DNA from 2 places in the Pantoea sp. GW821-FHT03E06 genome. Region 1 is predicted to be linked to the other one. Evidence: predicted binding sites of a transcription regulator. Region 1 holds the regulator's gene; the other holds the start of a gene.
The links. Region 1 encodes LexA, which represses DNA repair genes until DNA is damaged. Its sites were predicted from a motif close to TNCTGTATGTACATACAGNA; they were not measured.
Positions count from the first base shown of each region.

Region 2: the regulator LexA is predicted to act here: its motif matches at 5,192-5,211, upstream of sulA (SOS-induced cell division inhibitor SulA).

Region 1 is NZ_JBWKUG010000001.1:352,809-360,328, reverse strand. Features, by position in the region: gene zur (zinc uptake transcriptional repressor Zur) at 1-116, shown strand, start outside; gene AC07WB_RS01640 (CsbD family protein) at 188-400, opposite strand; gene dinF (MATE family efflux transporter DinF) at 565-1,887, opposite strand; gene lexA (transcriptional repressor LexA) at 2,022-2,636, opposite strand; gene AC07WB_RS01625 (diacylglycerol kinase) at 2,742-3,110, opposite strand; gene plsB (glycerol-3-phosphate 1-O-acyltransferase PlsB) at 3,238-5,661, shown strand; gene ubiA (4-hydroxybenzoate octaprenyltransferase) at 5,709-6,593, opposite strand; gene ubiC (chorismate lyase) at 6,600-7,118, opposite strand; gene psiE (phosphate-starvation-inducible protein PsiE) at 7,211-7,520, opposite strand, start outside.
Region 2 is NZ_JBWKUG010000001.1:1,519,511-1,527,030, reverse strand. Features, by position in the region: gene helD (DNA helicase IV) at 1-1,669, opposite strand, end outside; gene AC07WB_RS06980 (YccF domain-containing protein) at 1,793-2,236, shown strand; gene yccS (YccS family putative transporter) at 2,246-4,384, shown strand; gene AC07WB_RS06970 (TfoX/Sxy family DNA transformation protein) at 4,381-5,010, opposite strand; gene sulA (SOS-induced cell division inhibitor SulA) at 5,232-5,723, shown strand; gene ompA (porin OmpA) at 6,073-7,140, shown strand; gene matP (macrodomain Ter protein MatP) at 7,213-7,520, opposite strand, start outside.

The DNA of each region.
Region 1 (7,520 bases):
TGATTGAAGCACATGGCTTATGCGAGAATTGCACGGAAGTTGCGGCTTGTACGCGGCATGATAGTTGCGAACACGACCATCAGAGTGAGAGTAAAAAACGGGTGAGAAAGGCTTAATTGGCACTTCCTTGTGCCGACCCGATCATAATGATCGGTGGGTAGGAGCATCGTCCTTAATAAGACGTCGATTACCAGCGGTAATCTTTGTTGTGGCTTTCCCAGTCTTTCACTTCGGTCTCTGCCTGATCTTTCGCATAACCGTAGCGTTCCTGGATTTTACCGACAAGCTGATCGCGTTTACCTTCGATCACGGTCATATCATCATCCGTAAGCTTGCCCCACTTCTCCTTCACTTTCCCTTTGAACTGCTTCCAGTTTCCACCAGCTTCGTCTTTATTCATAATAATCCTCCACTTCATCCTGAGTGAGACGGATACATTCTCTGTATATCAAAGAACATACCCACACGATGCGCTATTCATCTGCGCCGTATGAGTTAATTATAGTTGCCGCTTCGAAGTTTGCAGGAAATTACAGATTAATCTGTAGGTTACGCTTCGCTTATTCAGGCATTAAACCAGCTGTCGCGCTGCCAATGACCGCGCCACATCAGCCACAGCGTCACACCTCGTAGCGCCAGGAATACCGTTATCGCCAGCCATAAACCGTGGTTACCAAGCCAGGGCAATGTTAGCAGCGTCAGGCCATAACCCATGGCGGCTATCATCATGCTGTTACGCATCTCACGACCACGCGTCGCACCAATAAACATGCCATCCAGCAGATAACACCAGACGCCTATCAACGGCAATATCACCTGCCAGATGAGATATCTGTCGGCCATTTCACGCAACGCTTCCAGTGATGTCAGCATGGCCACAATCTGCGGCCCCGTGAACGCATAAATCAGGGCAAATATTGCGGCGACAAAACAGGCCTGACGGCAGGCCGCGTGCCAGATAAGTATTAATCGACTGCGATCTTTCGCGCCTACCGCTTCACCCGAGCAGGCTTCAACCGCATAAGCAAAGCCATCTAGCGCGTAGGCGGTAAAAGTGAGGAACATCAGCAATACGGCATTAACCGCCACCACATCAGGACCAATGCGCGCCCCCAGAATGGTCAGGGATGCAAAGCAGATTTGAAGCATTAAGGAGCGCAGCATGATGTCGCGATTAAGACGGAACAGCCGCGCGGCATCGCCACGCCAGCTGCTTTTTAGTAGAGCGAAATAAATACCGCGCAGTTTGAGTACGCGCGCCACCATCCACAAACCTACTCCCAGCGTGACATATTCAGCCAGCGCCGTTGCCGCCGCTGCACCGGCCACTCCCCAATGCAGCTGAAGGACAAATAAAAGGTCGAGCAGGATATTCACCAGATTCCCGACGATAAGCAATACCATCGGCGCACGCGCATATTGCACGCCTAACAGCCAACCAAGAATAACCAGATTAGCCAAGGTGGCGGGCGCGCTAAGCCAGCGAATCTCAATGAAAATTTTGGCCTGCTGCTGCACTTCTGGGCTGCCGCCCATTAATGCGGCTGCCAAACTGCTTACCGGCGTTCGCAGCACCATAAATAGCAAACCAAAAACCAAAGCAATCAACAGCGGTTGGGTCAGGGCGCGTGCCAGCGCCGTTTTGTCATTGGCACCAAACGCCTGCGCGGTAAGGCCAGTGGTACTCATGCGCAGAAACAGCAGGAGCATAAAGATAAAACTGGTTGCCGTGGTACCCACGGCGACGCCCCCAAGATAAATCGGGCTATCGAGATGACCAATAACGGCAGTATCCACCACGCCCAACAATGGAACGGTGATGTTAGAGAGGATCATCGGCAGCGCCAGCCGCCAAAGTGCTTTATCTGAAGGGGAAAACAGCTGCATCAGCCCATTCCGTTATTTGCGGTAACCAGCGTGATTGCGCCCGACAGTGCCGCAGAAAATGTCAAAAAGAAGAAACTAGCAGACTGCGGCCAGCGCAGCATACGCCGCCGCAGTAGGAGGGAATCAGGAACGAATCAGAGCCATTCGCCGTTACGCACGATCCCAACGGCCAGACCTTCAACGGTCAATGATTGCTCGCGGGTATCTACCACAATCGGTTGGAAATCGTTATTTTCCGGCAGAAGATGGACAATCGCGCCCTGCTTTTTCCAGCGTTTGACCGTGACTTCGTCATCAATGCGCGCTACGACAACCTGTCCGTTACGCACTTCCTGCGTTTTATGCACCGCCAGCAAGTCACCATCCATAATACCGATGTCTTTCATCGACATACCGCTCACACGCAGCAGGAAATCCGCGCTGGGTTTGAACAGGTTTGCATCCACCTGATAGTGCGCTTCAATATGCTCCTGTGCCAGCAGCGGCTCGCCCGCAGCGACACGACCAATTAATGGCAAGCCTTCGCTCGGCTCTTCTTCCATTAATAAGCGAATCCCGCGCGATGCGCCGGAAACAATTTCAATTACGCCTTTACGCGCCAGCGCTTTCAGATGCTCTTCAGCAGCATTGGGCGAGCGAAATCCCAGTTGCGCAGCAATTTCCGCACGCGTTGGCGGCATGCCCGTCTGGTTAATATGGTCGCGAATCAGGTCATAGACCTGTTGCTGCCGTGCAGTTAACGCTTTCATCCCGCCCCCTGGTTGTTTATACAGTCGCTGTGAGTATATACAGGTATTGGCGAAATGAAAACCGTAACAGAGGGAAAAATCAGCGGTTTGATGAATCTGGAATGGCTATCTCAAATGCGTCCAGAGCAGCACGATCCAAACAAAAAGAGCCAGTAAGATAGTCAGCAATACCGCAGCCGAGCCCATATCTTTGGCGCGCCCTGATAAGGGATGTTGCTCCTGGCCAATGCGGTCAACGACGGATTCAATGGCACTATTAAGGATTTCGACAATGACAATCAGTACCACGGAGCCAATCATCAGCACGCGGGAAATGGCGTCTACATCCAGCCAACATGCCACGATAATCGCCACCAGCGCGGCTATCGCTTCCTGGCGGAATGCCGCCTCGTGCTGCCATGCGGCACGCAGCCCCTGCCAGGAATAACCGGCTGCTTTCACTATTCTTACAATACCGGTGACGTTATTTGCCATGTTTATGGAACCCTTGATCTATTTTGACGTCAATGTGTGGGCAGTATGAGGTGGCAGAGCCACAGATCTTCGCTGCACTTTCTGGTATGCTTGCCGCGCTTTGCTAACAAGAGGCTTTAAGTTGTCTATGTCAGGTTGGCGTAAACTCTATTACAAATTATTGAATTTACCACTCTCTATTTTGGTAAAAAGTAAGGTCATTCCGACCGATCCTATCTCTGAACACGGAATCGATCCGACACGTCCAGTGATGTATGTTTTGCCTTATGATTCAAAGGCTGACTTGCTCACACTTCGTGCACAATGTCTGAAACACGATTTGCCCGATCCGCTGGCTCCGCTAGAGATCGATGGCACCTTGCTGCCGCGCCACGTGTTTATTCACGATGGCCCACGCGTTATTCCCTATTTCGTGGCCAATCCCGAATCGGTAAAGCTGTTCCACGATTATCTGGATTTACACCGCAGCAACCCGCAGCTCGATGTACAAATGTTGCCGGTCGCGGTGATGTTTGGCCGCGCGCCGGGACGTGAAACATCAGGTGAATCCACACCGCATCTGCGCGTTCTGAATGGCGTACAGAAATTCTTCGCCATTTTGTGGCACGGTCGCGATAGCTTTGTCCGCTTCTCGCAAACCGTTTCGTTACGTCAGATGGCGACCGAACACGGCACTGATAAGTCGATTGCACAGAAGCTGGCGCGTGTCGCGCGCATTCATTTTGCTCGCCAGCGTCTGGCCGCTGTGGGTCCACGTCTGCCTGCACGCCAGGATCTCTTCAACAAGCTATTGCAATCCAAGGCGATTGAAAAAGCGGTGGAAGATGAGGCGCGCAGCAAAAAGATCTCACATGAGAAAGCCCAGCAGAACGCCATCGAAATGATGGAAGAAGTGGCGGCAAACTTCTCCTACGAAGCGATTAAAGTGACTGACCGCGTGATGGGCTGGCTGTGGAGCCGGCTGTATCAAGGCATCAACGTTCACGGTGGCGAGCGCGTACGTCAGCTGGCACAGGATGGACATGAGATTGTTTATGTGCCCTGCCACCGCAGCCATATGGACTATTTGTTGCTTTCCTACGTGCTATATCATCAAGGCCTGGTGCCGCCGCACATTGCTGCAGGTATCAACCTGAACTTTTGGCCTGCGGGCCCGATTTTCCGTCGTCTTGGCGCGTTCTTTATTCGTCGTACCTTCAAGGGCAATAAACTTTATTCCACCGTGTTCCGTGAATATCTCGGCGAACTGTTTAGCCGTGGTTACTCGGTGGAATATTTTGTGGAAGGCGGCCGCTCGCGTACCGGTAGATTGTTGGATCCGAAAACCGGCACGCTATCAATGACGCTGCAAGCCATGCTGCGCGGCGGCAGCCGTCCCATCACTTTCGTGCCAATTTATATTGGTTATGAGCACGTGATGGAAGTGGGCACTTACGCGAAAGAACTGCGCGGCGCGGCCAAAGAGAAAGAGAGTTTCCTGCAGATGGTGCGCGGCTTACGTAAGCTGCGCAATCTTGGTCAGGGCTACGTCAACTTTGGCGAACCGCTGCCCTTGATGAACTATCTGAACAAAAACGTGCCGGAATGGCGTGATGCGATCGATCCTATCGAACCCCAACGTCCAGCCTGGATGACGCCAGCCGTAAATGACATTGCGGCGAAGCTGATGGTGCGCATCAACGAAGCCGGTGCCGCGAATGCCATGAACCTGTGCGTCACCGCGCTACTGGCCTCACGTCAGCGTTCACTCACTCGCGAACAGTTGATTGAGCAGCTGGAGTGCTACACCCAACTGCTGCGTAACGTGCCCTATTCGCCGGAAGCAACCGTGCCGGATATGAGCGCCGAAGCACTGCTTGATCACGCCATGGGCATGAACAAGTTCGAGACTGAGCAAGACAACATTGGCGACATCATCATTCTGCCGCGCGAGCAGGCGGTGCTGATGACTTATTACCGCAACAATATCCATCATATGCTGGTGATGCCATCGTTGATCGCCGCCATCGTGCAGCAGCATCGTGAAATCAGCGAAGCAGAGTTGCTGCGCCAGGTTAGCCTGGTGTATCCAATGCTGAAGAGCGAGTTGTTCCTGCGTTGGGATAATGCTGAGCTGCCCGCCCTGCTGAATGCACTGTGCGTAGAAATGGCGCGTCAGGGGCTGATTACACTGCAGGATGGCCAGCTCAAAATGAGCCCGGCACGTCATCGTTCATTGCAGCTGCTGGCAGCGGGTATTCGTGAAACGTTGCAGCGCTTTGCGATTACCTTCGCCATTCTCAGCGCGAAACCGGCGATCAACCGTGGCACGCTGGAGAAAGAGAGCCGCACGCTGGCTCAACGTCTCTCAGTGCTGCACGGTATCAACGCGCCGGAGTTCTTCGATAAAGCAGTGTTTACCGCATTGGTACTGACGCTGCGCGATGAAGGCTACATCAGTGATAAAGGTGATGCAGATGCAGAACGTAGTCATATGATGTGGCAGATGCTGGCGGAGTTAGTGACAAGCGATGTGCGTCTGACGATTGAGAGCGCGGTCGCGCACGATTAACCTGGCGACCCGCGATAAAAAGGCGCACTTCGGTGCGCCTTTTTTGTTTACAGCAAATCGGCGAACGGTACGGTGCTGAGCAAGATGCCGATAAATAACACCATGCCCACATAGTTGTTATTCAGAAACGCCTGGAAGCAGGCATCGCGCTCGCGCTGAGCAATCAGCTTCTGCTGATGCACAAACAGTCCCGCGGCGAGTAACAGCGACCAGTAAAACGCGCCGTTCAAATGGAGCATCATTCCGACCAACGCCATCAGGGCGAGCGTCGCCAGCTGCAGCAGACCGATAATCAGCTTGTCGTAACGACCAAACAAAATGGCCGTCGACTTCACGCCAATCTTCACATCGTCATCGCGGTCAACCATCGCATATTGCGTGTCATAGGCCACCGTCCAGCAGATATTCGCCAGGAATACTAACCAGCAAACCAAAGGTAAGGACTCACTAACTGCGGCCCATCCCATCGGAATCGCCCAGCCAAACGCCGCGCCCAGCACCACCTGCGGCAGATGCGTGTAGCGCTTCATAAACGGATACACCCATGCCAGCGCCAGGCCGCCAAAGGAGAGCAAAATGGTCATGGTGTTCATGGTCAACACCAGCATAAATGCCAGAATTCCCAGGCCGGCAAACAGCAGTTTGGCCTCCTTCTCCGTCACCGCACCGCTGGCCAGTGGACGTGAAGCGGTACGCTTAACATGACCATCGATTTTGCGGTCAGCGTAATCGTTGATCACGCAGCCCGCTGCACGCATCACAATAACGCCGAGGACAAATACCAGCAGCACCGGCAGCGGCGGAATCGCCATGCCGGAAAGCCACAGCGCCCACATCGTCGGCCACAGCAGTAAAACGGTGCCGATCGGTTTATCGATACGCATCAGTCGGCGGTAAGCCTGCCATTTGGTCATGGGAAGAGTGTTTTGCACGGTCATTTATCCTTGGTCCAGCGTGCGATACAGCGGCGACGCAGGTAAAAACAGTTCAGTAAGCAGCAGCGGTTTGCCTGATAAACGCAGGCGGGAACGCCGTCCCCACAGATCGCCCACCTGGCCTGCATCGATAAAATCGCGGCTCAAGGTAGAAGAAGAAAACAGGTAGCGGCCAAGAGGACGCGTACCCAGCTGTTGCAGCATCAGCTCCGGACCGTTCAGGGTGCTTTCCGGTACCACGGTTCGGCCTATCAACCAGGGTTCGCCATCGCCGCACAGCACGATTTCGCGTAGCCAGAACCGTTGGTCTGCCGGCAAAAACGCGGCTTCATCCGTCACTTCATCTATGCCAATAAAGTCTTCGCGGATGAGTTCAACGGTCACCTGGCGGCAATGCTGTTCGAAGCGACGCGTCATGGAATCCTCTTCCATCAACCAGTCAATTAGCGGGGCAGAAAGCAGCGGGGAAGAGGCTGGTAGCCAGTGCAGTGCGCGTAACTGGCGCAGCGCTTCATGCGACATCAGGGCATCTCCAGAAAAAAAGTTGCCCTAGTTTAACGCAGAGGAGAATGCGTGGCACGGCTCGTTGTGCCACGTCATTGAAAGAATATTAATTACTCACGCTTCAGCCGGTTACTGTTCGCCAGCCACAGCGTTACCACCAGGATCAGGATCGCAGCTGAGTAATACAGCGTATCGAAGGGGTTTTTATGGTCGACGATGATCAGGCGAATAATCGCCGTGATACCAATGTAGATGAAATAGCGCAGCGGGAAGTGATATCCCGACTGAAAGTATTTCACAATCAACGCGATAAATTCAAAATAGAGGAAATAGATGACGATGCCTTCAATCAGCAGATAGGAAGACGTCTGCTCACCGGTGCTAAAGAGCACATTGGCCAGATGAATGGTTTCTTTGCCG
Region 2 (7,520 bases), 1.2 Mb from region 1:
CATAACCACTAAGCTTATCGAACAGCGGCTCAAGTTGATCCTGCGGTAATAGCGTCACCGATTTCTTATTGCCTTTACTCAGGCTGTTAAGCGGCTTGCGCAGCTGGTGCGGGTTTTGCTGGACGAAACGATTCGCAATTTCACCAATGCGATCGTTAAAACGATATGTGGTATCGAGTATGCAGCGATCCCCTTCACCAAAATAGTGATGAAACGCTGTCGTCAGGCTCATCTCTGCGCCACTGAAGCGATATATGGCCTGCCAGTCATCGCCCACGGCAAACAAGCTGGTTCGTTTGTTTTGCTGGCGTAAAGCCGTCAGTAATGCAGCACGCTGCGGTGAGATGTCCTGGAATTCATCCACCAGAATATGCTTCCACGGGCTGATGAAACGGCCTTTTTCCAGAATGGCGATTGCCTGATGGATCAGCCCGGAAAAATCGACTGCGCCTTCCTCTTTCAGGGCGCTTTTCCAGGCTTTAAGCAGGGGTGCCATCAGCTTAACGCGCTTACTAAAGCTGTCGCGCTGTTCTTCTGCCACATCTGCAATCATCGCTGCCTGCGCGCCGCCATGCATACGCATTAACCCGAGCCAGCGCTCCATGCGTGAGGCTACACGCTGCGCCAGTTTGTCGTCCTGCCAAAACGGTCCTTCGGGGATCCCCCACTCAAGCTCATCCTGCAACCACTGGCGCCAACCGCTGGCCTGCGCTTTTTTGCTATTGCACTGCTCACGCCAGGTTTCTATCAGCAGATGCCGCCGCGCCTTGCTGTCGCTTTCCAGCTTACTGATTACCGGCTGTTTATTACTGCCTTCGCGGATGATATGTAGCGCCAACGCATGGAAGGTACGCGCCTGAATCGCGCTCTCGCCCAGACGCGTCTGAATGCGGTCATTCATCTCTTCAGCCGCCTGACGCCCAAACGCCAGCAGCAAAATTTGATCCGGTTGCGCTAGCTTTCGTTGCAGCAGCCAACCCGCTCGCGCCACCAGCACAGATGTTTTACCGCTACCCGCACCCGCCAGCACCAGCAGTGCATCTTCGCCATTTACCACGGCTTCACACTGCGAGGAATTCAGCGGCGTGGTTTCTACCGTGGAGAAAAATTCGTGATAATCCTTGAGGATCCTGGCGGTCCATTCGCGATTGCGCTGGCGAATGGCCGTTTCACCTTGATCCAGCCATTGCTGACAGAAATGCCAGCGGTCACGGCAATTATCGAATTCTGCAATGCGAGCAAGAGGTAGCGGTAACGCGGAAAACTGCCGCATGATGCTCTCTTTTACCGTATTCAGCTCACTGCGTTTCAACCAGCGGTCCTGCTGGATGAAAGCATGGATTTCCTGTTCCAGCGCGACAAGCACCTCAGCGCTCACGTCGCTCATCTCCAGGCTCCACTGCTGCCATGCGTGCTGTAAATAGTGGAAAAAGCGCTGCGTTTCCTGCCACTCGGTGCCGTGCAGGCGAACAACTTTCTCATCTGGCAACTGAAATTCCAGCTCGCCCCACACCATGCCACGCTTGCAGGCAATACTGATTAACTGGTTAAACGGGATCAAATATTCATGGCGATCGCCACTGACTTCCACGCCAGCAGCCAGCAGTCGAACCCGATTATAGGGATGCTGTGCCAGACGCTTACCCATTGATGTTGCTTTCAGTTCCATTCCCGCACCGTCATATGGAATTCGATTATCGCGCAGTTTACCTGTCAGACACTTGACGCTCCAGCCTTAAAAAGCGCTAAACTTGGCGCCACATATTGCGGATTGCAAAAGGAAAATCGCGTTATGCGTACTGTTTTAAATATACTGAATTTTATTCTCGGTGGTTTTTTCACCACATTGAGTTGGCTATTTGCCACCTTAATCAGCATTGTGTTGATTTTTACGCTGCCGCTGACGCGCTCCTGCTGGGAAATTACCAAATTATCGCTGCTGCCATTCGGCAACGAAGCGGTACATGTTGATGTACTGCGTCCTGACAGCAAAAGCCATGTGATGAACACCGGCGGCACTTTCCTGAATATTTTCTGGTTAATACTGTTTGGCTGGTGGCTATGTCTGGCCCACATCTCAGCCGGTATTGTGCAATGCCTGACTATCATTGGCATTCCTGTTGGCATCGCCAATTTTAAAATTGCTGCAATTGCGCTGTGGCCAGTGGGACGTCGCGTGGTATCGGTAGAAGAAGCGCAGGCAGCGCGTGAAGCCAATGCGCGTCGTCGCTACTGAGGCCGTTCAATGATGCATAACGCCTTGCCGGGCTGGCGCCGCTATTTTTTCAATAGCAGCTTACGCTATCTGCTACGCATCTTTTTTGCCTTGACCGGATGTGCGGCGGTGCCGTGGTGGCTGCACCAAATTGAGTGGACGATTCCGCTGACGCTCGGCGTGGTAGCGGCGGCTCTGGCCGACCTTGACGACCGCTGGATTGGGCGCGTTCGCAATCTTTTGATTACGCTTATCTGTTTCTGCATCGCGTCGGTCTCGGTCGAACTTCTGTTCCCGCATCCGTGGGCATTTGGGTTAGGCCTGGCGCTTTCCAGCTGGGGCTTTATTTTGCTCGGCGCACTGGGGCAACGCTACGCCACTATCGCCTTCGGCGCACTGCTGATTGCAGTCTATACCATGCTCGGTATAGGACTGTTTACGCAGTGGTGGCTGCAACCTTCGCTGCTACTGATTGGCGCCCTCTGGTATAACTTACTGACGTTTATCGGTCATTTGATGTTTCCGGTGCGTCCCGTACAGGAACAACTGGCGGGAAGCTTTTCCCAACTGGCACGCTATCTCGAAGCCAAAGCAAACTTGTTCGATCCCGACGGCGGCGAACAGGATGATGCCACGCTTGTTGCTACGGCAATGGTGAACAGCCAATTAGTCGCGCAGCTCAATCTCACGAAAACGACTATTCAAAGCCGGCTACGAGGCGATCGTGGGTCGCGTAGTACACGTCGAAGCCTGCACTACTATTTTGTCGCTCAGGATATCCATGAACGGGCCAGCTCTTCACATCTGCAATATCACCTGCTGCGTGATAACTGGCGCTATAACGAAGTGCTGTTCCGCTTCCAGCGATTGATGAATATGCAGGCGCAGGCGTGCCGAAAACTGGCGGAGACGATTTTACTGCGTCAATCCTGGCATCATGACAGCCACTTTGAACGGGCCTTCCAGCGGCTGGAAACCGCTCTGCAGCGTCTGCAGCAAAATGAGCCACAGGATCCCCATATTCGCGCGTTGTTTTGGCTGCTGCGTAATTTGCGCGCCATTGATGCGCAGCTGGCATCCATTGAATCGGAACAACTGCTTACTGAGCCCGCAATCCAGAGCGATAACCATCTCTCACGCGAAGGTCTTAGCGGCTGGGCGGATATTCGCTTACGTTTAAGCCGCCATCTCAGCCCCCACTCCGCGCTGTTTCGCCACGCGGTGCGAATGTCACTGGTACTTTGTGTTGGCTATGCATTTATTCAAATCACCGGCGTAGAGCGTGGTTACTGGATTTTGCTTACCAGCCTGTTCGTCTGCCAGCCCAATTACCATGCCACTCGCAGACGGCTTGCCCTACGTATTGGCGGCACGCTAGCAGGTATTGCCATCGGCCTTCCCGTGTTGTGGCTGGTCCCCTCCATTGAGGGTCAGCTGGTATTGATTGTGTTGAGTGGTGTTCTCTTCTTCGCCTTTCGACAGATTCAATACGCGCAAGCCACTTTATTTATCACCTTGCTGGTCCTGCTCTGTTTTAATTTGCTGGGTGAAGGATTTGAAGTGGCATTGCCACGAGTGGTGGATACTTTACTTGGCTGTGGTTTAGCCTGGCTAGCCGTGGCCTTTGTATGGCCGGATTGGCGTTTCCGCAAAATTACTGCGGTGGCCGATCGGACATTGGATGCGAACTGCCGTTATCTTGATGCGATAATGGAGCAATATCACCAAGGTAAGGACAATCGTCTGGCTTATCGCGTGGCGCGCCGTGATGCCCACAATGCTGATGCAGAACTTGCATCGGTGGTATCAAACATCAGTAGCGAACTTAAGCTTCAGCAACCGCTCCGTGAAAACGCGTTTCGACTACTGTGCCTGAACCACTCCTTCCTGAGTTATATTTCGGCGCTTGGAGCACATCGAGAGCGTTTGGCGGATAGAACATTGCTTACCTTACTGGATGACGCGGTCTGCTTTATTGAAGATGTGCTGCAGGTAGAACGCGTCACAGATTCACAGGCCACAGACATGCAGCAGGCCCTGATGCAGCGCTTAGGCGAGTTGAAGACCAGCTCAGATGGACGTGCACCATTAGTCGTCCAACAATTAGGTTTGCTGATCGCACTGCTGCCAGAGATTGCACGTCTGCGCCGTTCACTTATTAACCACTAAGGTTGCAGATGCTCCGCCGCTGCATGTTGGCGGAGCGTTTTTAGATACCAAGCACAAAGTTCCTCCCTAATTGCGCTTGGCAATGCCGCTTCATGGTGTCCTGAAATCGCGCCCTCTAATGCCAGTAGCGTTTTCAAGCCAATATGCTTATTCACCGCCCTTAACTTCAGCCAGCTTTGGCGTGATCCTATTTCACACAGAAGCCTTACCGAACTGATACCGACTTTATGCAGCATCAACTCCAACCGCAGGCTAAGATTGGGCAAATCTTTCAAGCGCAATGAGACTAATTTGCTCGCGGCTTCATCCTGAGCGGCACGTAGAGAGCTTGCCGACAAATGCAGTAATTGTTCTGGGTCTTGCCAAAGCAGTTTATCGACTTTGAAATAGCTCAGTGTTACCGGCATCCCGCGCTTACGATAGACTAGCGGTTCCAGAGAACGCTTCGCGTTATAGTGATGGAGTGCCTCACTGGCACGTAAATAGAGTGCATCCTCATTGATATAGGCGAAAACCACCTTCTCAACGGTCAGCGCATAACCACCAAATTGCGTACGGGACTCAATTTTACCTAATGCTGCTAACTGCGCTTTAGATTGCTCAACAACCGGATTATTTCTTTTCATAACGCCCCCTCATTTCAGTCCATGCACGGGAAATTTCCTAGAAAAGCTCTCAGATTCATTTGCTTAGAAGATAAAAAAAACGATTTAGCTGTTCAATGAATAAAAGCAGAAGCGAGGGATCTTGTGCAGAAATTGCGAGGCATTATCAGAAAATGAGGTTGATCTTTATCCAGGAAGCCATTACTGTATATTCATACAGTTCATTACTGAGTGATTAAAATATGCGTACTCATTTCTCTGGCCCTGCTGATCGTTCTCATCGTTTTGCTTCTTCAAGCTTAGCGCAGCCTTCGCTGGGTGGAATCACTGAACTGCGATCCAGCGAACAACCTGGAATGATGCAACTCATGCTTCTACCGGTACTAAAACAGTTGAGTGAGCAATCACGTTGGCAGCTATGGCTAACTCCTGCGCAAAAGCCGAATCGTAGCTGGATGCAACAGTCAGGATTACCGTTAGAAAAGAGTATGCATATTACTGAATCTGAGCGATTCAATACGGTAGAAAGTATGGTTAAAGCGCTGCGCACGGGCAATTATAGCGTGGTATTAGCCTGGATTCCGTACGAATTAAGTGATGAAGAGCGTGCAGAATTGGAAAAAGCAGCTGCAGAAGGTGATGCTCTTGGGCTCATTTTGCGTCCGCAGGGGCATCAATATGCTCATTCCAGACAACCTAAAGCAGCAAAAATTCCGTCAGATTTGTTTCATTAAGTAAATCCAGGAATTTTCTCAGCATTTTTTTTGCAGAAGTTGAAGCTAAGCCACTGATTCTTTTCCCGCCAGCTATGACAATGGCTTAGCTGCTTTTTTTCATTTCAGTACCGAAGATTTTGCCACGTCATTTGTTAAAATGTGTGTATAAATCCCTGTTTTTTTACTGCTCGACCTCACATCATACTTGTAACTTTCCAATCTCGTTGTAGACTTTAGCTCGCCAGGGTGCTCAATAACCTCCGTTTTTTCGGTAGAGTCAAAAGCGAGCGTTTAGACCCGGCGAAGGATTAACACAAAGAGCAACCTTTTTGCTCATTGCCTATTTGGATGATAACGAGGCGCAAAAATGAAAAAGACAGCTATCGCAATTGCAGTGGCACTGGCTGGCTTCGCTACCGTAGCGCAGGCCGCTCCTAAAGATAACACCTGGTACACCGGTGCTAAACTGGGCTGGTCTCAGTATCACGATACTGGTTACTACGGTAACGGTTACGAGAACAACGACGGTCCAACCCACGAATCTCAGCTGGGAGCTGGTGCATTCGCAGGTTACCAAGCTAACCCGTACCTGGGCTTCGAGCTGGGTTACGACTGGTTGGGCCGTATGCCTAACAAAGGTAACGTGACCAATGGCGCGTTCAAAGCACAAGGCGTTCAGCTGGCTGCTAAATTGAGCTACCCAATCACTGAAGATTTCGACGTGTACACCCGTCTGGGTGGCATGGTATGGCGTGCAGACTCTACTCAGAGCACCGATGGCGTTCGTCACAGCGATCACGACACCGGCGTTTCTCCGCTGGCTGCTGTTGGTGTTGAATACGCACTGACCAAAAACTGGGCGACTCGCCTGGACTACCAGTGGGTTAACAACATCGGTGACGCAGGTACCGTTGGTGCGCGTCCTGACAACAGCATGCTGAGCGTCGGCGTTTCTTACCGCTTCGGTCAGGATGAAGATGCAGCACCAGTTGTAGCTCCGGCTCCAGCTCCAGCTCCAGTTGTTGAAACCAAGCGTTTCACCCTGAAGTCTGACGTGCTGTTCACCTTCAACAAAGCAACCCTGAAGCCAGAAGGCCAGCAGGCTCTGGATCAGCTGTACAGCCAGCTGAGCTCAATGGATCCGAAAGACGGTTCTGTTGTCGTACTGGGCTTCACCGATCGCATCGGTTCAGAGCAGTACAACCAGAAACTGTCTGAGAAACGCGCTCAGTCTGTAGTCGATTACCTGGTATCAAAAGGTATCCCGTCTAACAAGATCTCTGCACGTGGTATGGGCAAATCTAACCCAGTTACTGGCAACACCTGTGACAGCGTGAAAGGCCGCAATGCCCTGATCGACTGCCTGGCGCCAGACCGTCGCGTTGAAATCGACGTGAAAGGTATCAAAGACGTTGTAACTCAGCCACAGGCTTAAGTTATCGCGCAATAAAAACCCCGCTTCGGCGGGGTTTTTTTATGCTGCAATTTTGCAATATCGAAAGCTTTTTTATTCGCTGTCCGATCCGCCTTTTCCCAGAATCGCCTGCAAATCCTGCTTCAACGTCGACATCTGGCTGGCATACTTCTCTTTGCGTTCAGCATCTTCAATTAATTGCACAATCGTTTCTGAAAGCGTACTACTGCGACGCTGCGCTAATCCCGCCAGACGTTGCCATACCAAATATTCCAGGTCGATCGATTTTTTACGCGTGTGCTGATGCTCGGCATTAAAGTGACGTTTGCGGCGTGCACGAATCGTCTGCTTGAGACGATTCTCCAAATCGGGGTGAATATGCTGGGCGATCCACTCATTAA